3 regions of the Streptomyces sp. NPDC086549 genome follow, and region 2 is predicted to be linked to each of the others. Evidence: riboswitches for the same ligand, from Rfam matches in the RefSeq annotation. Region 2 holds a riboswitch; each other region holds the start of a gene.
What was found. A riboswitch is a leader RNA that binds a small molecule or an ion and turns the genes downstream of it on or off. The one in region 2 is predicted to bind S-adenosylmethionine.
Positions count from the first base shown of each region.

Region 1 (3,266 bases), on a different contig from region 2:
CCATCGGATCCCGCTCCCTCCGCACACGTCGGCCGACTTCCTCCAGCGCACCCTCCCGCCCGTCGCGCGGCAACTTGGAGGCCGTCGGTCACCGGGACCGCGGTCCGCCCGTCACCAGCCCGGTGTCCCAGTCGTGGACGCCCCCTTGACGTGGCGCGGAGGCCGATCGACACTCCAGATGGGAATCCTAGTGAATGGATAGGGAAACATGGGGCGCCTTGACACGGTCACCGGCAGAGTGAGCCGTACCCCGGGGCCGTCGCCTCTTCTGACCTCCCGTCGTCACATCGACCTGCTGCGTGTCTGCAGCGCACGATCAGCCTCCTGAGCCGATCCGGCCGCCGGGCCCTGTCGTCGGCCCGGCGCCCATCCACCGACGAACGCTTCCGCCGCGCGTACGTCCGCGCGCCCGTATCCCGGGGAGACGCATGTCCATCACTCCGCTCGCCGCCGTTCCCTCCACCCGCCGGCCCGCCCCCGCCTTCCGGGGCAGAGTCGGCCGGGGTGCCCGCAGCGGCCACTACGCCGTGCCGCGCCGCTACCGCCTCCATCTGTCCACCGCCTGTCCGGACGGCCTGCGCCTCGCCGTCGGCCACAGCCTCCTCGCCCTCGACGACATCTGTCCCGTGACCTTCCTGCCCGCCGTCCCCGACTGCCCCGGCGGCGGCCACTGCGCACTGCGTCCGCTGTACGAGGCCAGCGCGCACCGGTACACCGGACCGGCCCTCGCGCCGGTGCTCAGCGACGACTGGTCCGGACGGATCGTCAGCACCCACACCCCGGACATCCTGCGCGACCTGGACCGCTGCTTCGGCGACGACCGCACCACGCTCCACCCGTGCGGAGCGCAGGCGGAGATCGAGGCCGTCGGGCGGCTGTGTGCGGAGGGCGTCGAGGAGGCCGGGCAGTGCGCCGGACGGGCCGACGCCGACCCGGCGGAGCGCGCCGCCGCGCTCGACGTGCTGCTCGGCACCCTGGGTGAGCTGGAGCGGCGGCTGGCCGGACAGGAGTACCTCGTCGACGGCCGACTCACCGCGGCCGACGTCGAGTTGTGGGTGAGTCTGGTCCAGCTCGACACCGTGCACCGCCACCATCTGGACGCCTCCGCCGTGCACCGCATCGCCGGCCACCCGGCGCTGTGGGCGTACGCCCGGCGCCTGGCCGCGCACCCGGCCTTCGGCGCCCACCTCGACCTCGACGGCATCGCCCGCCGCCATCACGCCCGTTGCCAGGGCCTGGAGGCGGCCGGAGCCGCCGTCCAGATCCTGGACTGGGCCGGCCACGCGGCGGACGCCCCGGGATGTCTGCGCAGGTGAGAGCGGGTTGATCCGTTCCATCAAGTGGACACATGTTGACATTCGTTCGGGTGACTGCGTTACTTACGCCCAGAACGGTCATGAGCGTCAGCGACAAGCCCTGGCTTGCTGACCGGCAACCCTCGCACCGCGGTGGGGTGCCCCAGGTGACGACCGGACCGGATGACGTTTCGGTAAGCGCGAAGGCCCAACCGGGCCCGAACAGTGACAGGTGACGCCATGTACGCAGCTCCCAGGACGGCCGCGAGCCGTCCGCAGGGTTGCGTACCGGCGTACGCGAACCTCCTTGTCGCCAACCGCGCCGTCGATCTGCTCCGGGTCAACAGCGCACTGTGTACCGCATCGGGCCGTGCCCGCTGTCGGGGCTGACGCCACCTCCCAGCCCCCGCGTTCCTGACGAACACCGCCCGAGCGGTGTGCCGTTGTCCGCCCAGCCCCCGTCCCGTGCGTCTCCGTCGTACCGCTTCATGCCGCTTCGTGCCGTAGTGCCGCCGTAGTGGTCCGCGTACGACTCGCCACGGTCCGGGATTCCGACTCCGCCGGAGCCCGTCATGAGTGAACCACCAGGCGCCGTCGTGTCCCTCGTCGAGGAGGCACCACCCGCCGACACCCCGTCAAGAACCCTGACAGCACAGCGAGTTCAGCCGCTGCGCCGCCCCGGCCGGTGGATCGTCACCGCCGTCGTGCTGGTGCTCGTCGCGCAGATCGCCCACGGCCTGGTCACCAACCCCTTCTACCAGTGGGACCGCTTCCGCTACTGGTTCCTGCGCCCCACCGTCCTCGACGGTCTGGTCATCACTCTCGAAGTCGCCGCGCTCAGCGCGGTCCTCGGCCTCCTCGGCGGCATCCTGCTCGCCCTCGGACGCCTCTCCGGCAGCCCGGTGCTGCGCGCCGTGAGCTGGGTGTACACCTGGCTCTTCCGCTCCGTGCCGCTGATCGTCGTCCTGATCTTCCTCTACAACTTCAGCGCCCTGTACAAGACGGTGAGCCTGGGCATACCGTTCGGACCCGCCTTCGTCACCTTCGACGAGTCCAGGCTGGCCACCGACCTGACCGTCGCCGTGATCGGCCTCAGCCTCAACGAGGCGGCCTACGCGGCGGAGGTCGTCCGCGGTGGCATCCTCTCCGTCGACCAGGGCCAGCACGAGGCGGCGGCGGCCCTCGGCCTGCCCAAGCGCTACCAGTTCACCCGGATCGTCTTCCCGCAGGCTCTCAGATCCATCACCCCGAACTACGTCAACCAGCTCATCGGTCTGATCAAGAGCACCTCCCTGGTGTTCTACGTGTCGCTGCTCGACCTGTTCGGCACGGTGCAGAGCATGGGCAGCACCTACCCCGGCGACATCGTGCCGCTGCTGCTGGTCGCCACCGTCTGGTACCTGCTCCTCACCAGCGCCGTGTCCGTCGTCCAGTTCTACGTCGAGCGGTACTTCGCCCGGGGCGCCACCCGCACCCTGCCGCCGACACCGTTGCAGAAGGCGCGGGCCGCACTCACCGAGCTGCGGGCCCGGCTGCGCCGGGAGGCCGCCGTATGACCAGCACCAAGACCCTTGAGCCGGCCCCCGCCGCCCTCGAAGTGCACGACGTCCACAAGTGGTACGGCACCCACCGCGTCCTCGACGGCATCGACCTGACCGTGCGCCCCGGCGAGGTCACCGTCGTCCTCGGCCCCTCCGGCTCCGGCAAGTCCACGCTGCTGCGGGTGATCAACCACCTGGAGAAGCCCGAGATCGGCTACGTGAGTGTCGGCGGCGAGCTGATCGGTGTGAAGCGCACCGGCGAGCGCCTCAAGGAGCTCAGCGAGCGCGCCATCCTGGCGCAGCGCAGCCGGATCGGCTTCGTCTTCCAGAACTTCAACCTCTTCCCGCACCTCACCGTCCTCGACAACGTGGCCGCGGCCCCGGTCGCCACCGGCAGGCTGACCAAGTCCGAGGCGCAGGAGCTGGCCCG
Region 1 covers NZ_JBIVBS010000005.1:51,006-54,271, forward strand. The annotation lists gene ACIPSA_RS18195 (hypothetical protein) at 1-4, opposite strand, end outside; gene ACIPSA_RS18200 (glutathione S-transferase C-terminal domain-containing protein) at 429-1,316, shown strand; SAM riboswitch class IV at 1,393-1,502, shown strand; gene ACIPSA_RS18205 (amino acid ABC transporter permease) at 1,868-2,851, shown strand; gene ACIPSA_RS18210 (amino acid ABC transporter ATP-binding protein) at 2,848-3,266, shown strand, end outside.
Region 1: it holds a riboswitch for S-adenosylmethionine, as region 2 does, so the genes downstream of both, ACIPSA_RS18205 (amino acid ABC transporter permease) here and thrC (threonine synthase) in region 2, are expected to answer to the same signal.

Region 2 (3,266 bases):
TCCTGGATCACCACCGCGGCACCCTCCGCGGCCTCCTCCGCCAGCGCCTCGGCGAAGGCCCGGTTGTACGCCTCGTACGACGCCCACTGGCGCCGGAACTCCGCGTCGAAGACCGGCTCCAGCGGGGTCTGGTACAGCATGTGGTGGACGAACCAGAGCACGGAGTTGGCGACGCCGTTGTACGCGTCGGAGAAGACCGTCGCGTCGATGTCCAGCATCCGCACCTGCTGGCCGCCGGTCGCGTCCACGGACAGCCGGCGGCCGCCGTGCGAGCGGCGCACGGCCTCCCGGTCGGCGTCGCTCAGCGCGGCGCACACCCACACCGCGTCCGTGTGCGGCCCGATGGCCGACAGCCCCGAGACCAGCCCGCCGCCGCCCCGCTTGGCGTGCAGCGCACCGTCCTCAAGGACCTCGTACGAAACCGGGCCGCGATTGGACGCGACCAGCACCTCAGCGCCGTGCGTGGAAGCCATACGCCTCAACTTAGCCCGGCCCGGAAACGCTCAAACGTACGTTCCACCGTGCGAGGGGGCCGTATACAGCCGTTCTCCAGCCGATCAAGGCCATTCCGCCCGATCAGGCCACTCTGCGCGAGGCGTACTCCGCGATCTCCGCCATCGGCGGCCGCTCCTCCGCGTCCACCGAGTAGGTGCGTGGCTCGAAGCCGTCGTCGCCCCGCTCGAACTGGGTGAGGGAGGGACGGATGAGGTGACCGCGGGCCAGGCGAAGCTGCGCGGTGCGGTAGATCGCCGCCGCCATCCGGCCCAGCGCCTGCCCGTCCTGGTGCCGGTGCTTGCGCACGCCCACGTCGACCTGGGCGAGGGCGTCCAGGCCCACCAGGTGCAGGGCGTCGACCAGCATGCCCAGCTCCACGCCGTAGCCGACGGGGAACGGGAGCTGTTCGAGCAGCGAGCGGCGGGCTGCGTACTCGCCGCCGAGCGGCTGCACGAATCCGGCCAGTTGCGGCCAGTGCATGTTCAGCAGGGGGCGGGCCATCAGCTCGGTGACCCGGCCGCCCTGGCCCGCTGTCTTGCCGGAGGCGAGCGAATTCAGCTCAGTGCCCAGCGGGCGGTCGTACATGGCCTTGACCAGATCGACCTCGGGGTCGGTGAGCAGCGGGCCGACGATCCCGGAGACGAAGTCGGAGGAGAACTCCCTCAGATCGGCGTCGATGAAGCAGACGATGTCCCCGCTCGTGACCAGCAGGGAGCGCCACAGGACTTCCCCCTTGCCGGGGACGGCCGGGATGCGCGGCAGGATGTCGTCGCGGTGGACGACCCGGGCGCCCGCGGCGGCGGCCACCGCGGAGGTGCGGTCGGTGGACCCGGAGTCGACGACGACGATCTCGTCGACGAGCGGAACCTGTCGCATGAGGTCGTGGCGGATCACGGTGACGATGTCGCCGACCGTCTCCTCCTCGTTGAGCGCGGGCAGGACGACGGAGACCGACTGCGCCGTCCGCTGCTTGGCGGCGAGGATCTTGTGGAGGGGGCGATCGGTCACGGACCAGGAGTGGGTGGCCAGCCAGCGCTCGACTTCTTCCAGCACAGTCAGCGGCTCCTCACGTGTCTCGCGGTACGGACGACTATCTCAACTGTCCTGGCCTTCGGTTACAGTCTTGAACAACGCCGATGACCATCGCATGTCGAGGGCCAAGGGCGTCGACAACCGAATACAGCTCATCCAGAGGGGCAGAGGGACACGGCCCGATGAAGCCCCGGCAACCCTCCAGTCGGTACTCCTGACCTGTGCAGCGAGGCTCCCGGCTAGGGAAGGTGCCAAATCCGTCTCACGGCGAGATGCGTCGTGAGGAAGATGAGGAGAAAGGGCCTCGCCTCTCATGGCTGTGCAGACCGTTGCCACCACCACCGATTCCACCGTCGACCTCGGCCCAGCCGCTGCGCTGAGCTGCCGGGAATGCGGTCACCGGGTACCCCTCGGACCGGTGTTCGCCTGCGAGGAGTGTTTCGGCCCGCTGGAGATCGCGTACGACTTCTCGGCCTACGACACCGAGGAACTGCGCCGGCGCATCGAAGCGGGACCCGCGAACATCTGGCGCTACGCGCCGCTGCTGCCCGTCCCCGCGGACGTGGCCGAAAAGCCGAACATCAACCCCGGCTGGACCAAGCTCGTCAAGGCCGACAACCTGGCGCGCGAGCTGGGTGTGACCGGTGGTCTCTACGTGAAGGACGACTCCGGCAACCCGACGCACTCCTTCAAGGACCGCGTCGTCGCCCAGGCCCTGGAGGCCGCCCGCGCCTTCGGCTTCACCACCCTGTCCTGCTCCTCCACGGGCAACCTCGCAGGCGCCGTCGGCGCCGCGGCCGCCCGCGCCGGCCTGCGCTCCTGCGTGTTCATCCCGCACGACCTGGAGCAGGGCAAGGTCGTCATGGCCGCGGTCTACGGCGGCGAGCTCGTCGGTATCGAGGGCAACTACGACGACGTGAACCGCTTCTGCTCCGAGCTGATCGGCGACCCGGCCGGCGAGGGCTGGGGCTTCGTCAACGTCAACCTGCGGCCGTACTACGCGGAGGGGTCGAAGACCCTGGCGTACGAGATCTGCGAGCAGCTCGGCTGGCGGCTCCCGGACCAGATCGTCGTCCCGATCGCCTCCGGATCGCAGCTCACGAAGATCGACAAGGGTCTGCAGGAGCTGATCAAGCTGGGGCTCGTCGAGGACCGGCCGTACAAGATCTTCGGCGCCCAGGCCGAGGGCTGCTCCCCGGTGTCCGTCGCCTTCAAGGCCGGCCACGACGTCGTCCGTCCGCAGAAGCCGAACACCATCGCCAAGTCCCTCGCCATCGGCAACCCGGCCGACGGCCCGTACGTCCTCGACATCGCGCGCCGCACGGGCGGCGCGGTGGAGGACGTGACGGACGAGCAGGTCGTGGACGCCATCAAGCTGCTGGCCCGCACCGAGGGCATCTTCGCGGAGACCGCGGGCGGTGTGACGGTGGGCGTGACGCAGAAGCTCATCAAGGACGGGGTCCTCGACCCGACCAAGACCACCGTCGTCCTGAACACGGGTGACGGCCTCAAGACCCTCGACGCGGTGGCCGGCACCGGCCTGACCGCGACCATCCGCCCGAACCTGGACTCCTTCCGAGAGGCTGGCCTCGCATGAGCGTGACCGTCCGCATCCCCACCATCCTGCGCACCTACACGGGCGGCAAAGCCGAGGTGACGGCCGAGGGCGCGACCCTCGCCGAGGTCATCGAGGACCTGGAGAAGAACCACACCGGGATCGCCGCCCGGGTCCTCGACGA
Region 2 covers NZ_JBIVBS010000004.1:147,164-150,429, forward strand. The annotation lists gene ACIPSA_RS15560 (trehalose-6-phosphate synthase) at 1-473, opposite strand, end outside; gene ACIPSA_RS15565 (glucosyl-3-phosphoglycerate synthase) at 577-1,548, opposite strand; SAM riboswitch class I at 1,677-1,822, shown strand; gene thrC (threonine synthase) at 1,841-3,124, shown strand; gene ACIPSA_RS15575 (ubiquitin-like small modifier protein 1) at 3,121-3,266, shown strand, end outside.

Region 3 (3,266 bases), on a different contig from region 2:
CCGGATCATGCGGGGCGAGGCGACCGACGCGCAGATCGCCGGTTTCGTGGTGGCACTGCGGGCCAAGGGCGAGACGGTCGAGGAGATCACCGGAGTCGTCCGGGCGATGTACGAGCACGCCAACACGATCGAGGTGTCGGGCCGCACGGTCGACATCGTCGGCACGGGCGGCGACGGCGCGAAGACGGTGAACATCTCCACGATGTCGGCGCTCGTGGTGGCCGGCACGGGAGCGAAGGTCGTCAAGCACGGCAACCGGGCGGCCTCGTCCGCGTCGGGCTCCTCGGACGTCCTGGAGAAGCTGGGCGTCAACCTCGACCTCACGCCCCGGCGGGTGGCCGAGGTCGCGGAGGAGGCGGGCATCACCTTCTGCTTCGCGGTGAAGTTCCACCCGGCACTGCGCCATGTCGCCGCCGCCCGCGGCCAGTTGGGCATCCGGACGGTCTTCAACGCCCTCGGCCCGCTGACCAACCCGGCGAAGGTCAAGTCCCAGGCGGTGGGCGTCGCCGACCCGCGCATGGCGCCGATGATCGCCGGCGTGCTCGCCGACCGGGGCAACTCCTCCCTGGTCTTCCGCGGCGACGACGGCCTCGACGAGCTGACCACGACGTCCACCTCCCACGTCTGGGTCGTCCGGGACGGCAAGGTCACCGAGGAGAGCTTCGACCCGCGGGACGTCGGGATCGAACTGGTGCCGGTCGAGGCGCTGCGGGGCGGGGACCCGTCGTACAACGCGGCGGTGGCACTGCGGCTCCTCGACGGCGAGACGGGCCCCGTGCGGGACGCGGTGCTCCTGAACTCGGCGGCGGCCCTCGTGGCCCTCGACCCGGGCCCCGGGACGCTGGCCGAGCAGCTCCGGGCCGGCATGGACAAGGCCGCGGAGTCCATCGACTCCGGCGCGGCCAAGCGGGTGCTGGAGCGCTGGGTGGCGGCCAGCAACGCGTAACGGAACCCGAGCAGCGGTCCCGCGATCCGGACACGGGTTGCGGGACCGCGATCACTTCACGTACGTTCCTTTTCAGGTCATGAGTGACAGTCATGAGGCCCCGGCCGACTGTCCGGCAACCCTCCGTCCGTGGCGGGGTGCCCCGGGTGAGGACCAGGCCGTGGGCAGCAAGGTCCACGGCAAGCGCGGACCCCTCGCACACCAGGGGTCCTGGTCGTCGAGGGAGCCTTCTGTGAGCAAGCGAATGCGATAGGGCGTAGAGCCCCGCCTCCGCGTACCCCTTTTCTCGTCCCCGCGCTTGAGCCGTGCGCGCTCGATGCCCGAGCCGTGCGCGCTCGCGTGGTGGTTCCGCCTTGCCTCTCACGGGAGTTCGCCATGTCTGTCTCCACCGCTGCCGCCGTCCGGACCATTTGTGCCCCGCTGCCCGTTCTGGGTCATGACGTCACCGTCCCGCTCGTCACGGGCGGCGAAGTCGCCTACGCCGCCCTCGACTACGCGGCCAGCGCGCCCGCACTCCAGCGGGTCTGGGACGACGTGGCCGCGTACGCCCCCTACTACGGCAGCGTCCACCGCGGTGCCGGCTACCTCTCCCAGCTCTCCACCGACCTCTTCGAGAACGCCCGGAAGACGGTCGCCGAGTTCCTCGACTGCCGCACGGCCGATCAGGTGATCTTCACCCGGTCCACCACCGACTCGCTGAACCTGCTCGCCGCCGCGCTCCCCGCCGACTGCCAGGTCTTCGTCTTCGAGACCGAGCACCACGCCTCCCTGCTGCCCTGGAAGGACGCCCGGGTCAGCTACCTCGACGCCCCGCGCAGCCCGCGGGAGGCCGTCGAGACCCTGGAGCGGGCCCTCGCCGACCGAGACCCTCACGGCCCGGCCCTCGTCTGCGTCACCGGCGCTTCGAACGTCACCGGCGAGCTGTGGCCCGTACGCGAACTGGCCGCCGCCGCGCATGCGCACGGCGCCCGGATCGTGCTGGACGCCGCCCAGCTGGCCCCGCACCACCCGGTGTCCCTGAAGGACCTCGACGTCGACTGGGTCGCCTTCTCCGGGCACAAGCTGTACGCCCCGTTCGGCTCGGGCGTGCTGGCCGGCCGCGCCGACTGGCTGCGCGCGGCCGAGCCGTACCTCGCGGGCGGCGGCGCCAGCCGCACGGTCACGCGGCGCGAGGACGGGGGAGTGGCCGTGGAGTGGCACGACGGCGCCGCCCGCCACGAGGCCGGCTCCCCGAACGTCATCGGCGCCTACTCCATCGCCTCCGCGTGCAAGGCGCTCACGGAGGCGGGCTTCGAGACCCTGGTCGCCCGCGAGCAGTACCTGATCGACACGGTCCGGGCCGGGCTCGCCGAGGTCCCCGAGGCCAGGGTGCTCTCCCTCTTCGGCGACGACGCCCCGCGCGTCGGCGTGATCTCCTTCGTCGTCGAGGGCTGGAACAGCTCCCACTTCGCGGCCGCCCTGTCCGCCGAGTACGGCATCGGCGTCCGCGACGGCCTGTTCTGCGCCCACCCCCTCGTCCGCACCCTGCTGGGCAGCGACCCGCAGTCCCAGGGCGAGTGCGGTGCCCCGGAGGCCGCGCCCGGCGAGAAGTCCCTCAACGCCGTCCGCGTCAGCTTCGGCGCGGGCACGCCGGACGAGCACGTCGAGCGGTTCGTGAACGCCGTGAAGGAACTGGTCCTGGACGGCGCCAAGTGGCAGTACCGCACCGAGGACGGGCGCTGCGTCCCGGCGGTCTGACCGCCGTACGGCACCGCCCGGTACGGGACAGGGAAGTGTCTACGCGGTGCGTGCGGCGAACGGCTCCACCGCGTGGACGTACAACGTCAGCCTCAGTTGTCCAGCCCGATCGAGAACGCCGCCTCGAGGTCGTGCTGCGAGTACGTGCGGAAGGCCACGTGCGTGTCCGTCGCCTCCACGCCGGCGATCTTGCTGATCCGCCCCGGGATGACGTCCGCCAGATTCTCGTGCTCCCTGACCCTCACCATGGCGATCAGGTCGTACGTACCGGTGACGGAAAAGACCTCGCTCACCGAATCCAGCGAAGCGATCTGCTCCGCGATCTCGGGGATCCGGTCCACGCTGGTCTTGATGAGCACGATCGCGGTGATCACGGCTGGTTCTCTCCCTCGGGGCCCGTCGCTGGGCTCTCACCCTACTCGCGGTCCAGCCGGCCCGGTCGTTCTGCCGGGGGTCCGGAGGCTGTCCCCCGGGAGGACACGGCAGTCGTCCGCCCGAACCGCACCCACGCGAAGAGGAAGCCCAGCGAGAAGCCGACCAGGTGGGCGAGGTAGGCCACCCCCGGCCCCTGGGAGGCGTGGCT
Region 3 covers NZ_JBIVBS010000001.1:367,888-371,153, reverse strand. The annotation lists gene trpD (anthranilate phosphoribosyltransferase) at 1-946, shown strand, start outside; SAM riboswitch class IV at 1,022-1,138, shown strand; gene ACIPSA_RS01710 (aminotransferase class V-fold PLP-dependent enzyme) at 1,322-2,683, shown strand; gene ACIPSA_RS01705 (Lrp/AsnC family transcriptional regulator) at 2,776-3,057, opposite strand; gene ACIPSA_RS01700 (rhomboid family intramembrane serine protease) at 3,099-3,266, opposite strand, start outside.
Region 3: it holds a riboswitch for S-adenosylmethionine, as region 2 does, so the genes downstream of both, ACIPSA_RS01710 (aminotransferase class V-fold PLP-dependent enzyme) here and thrC (threonine synthase) in region 2, are expected to answer to the same signal.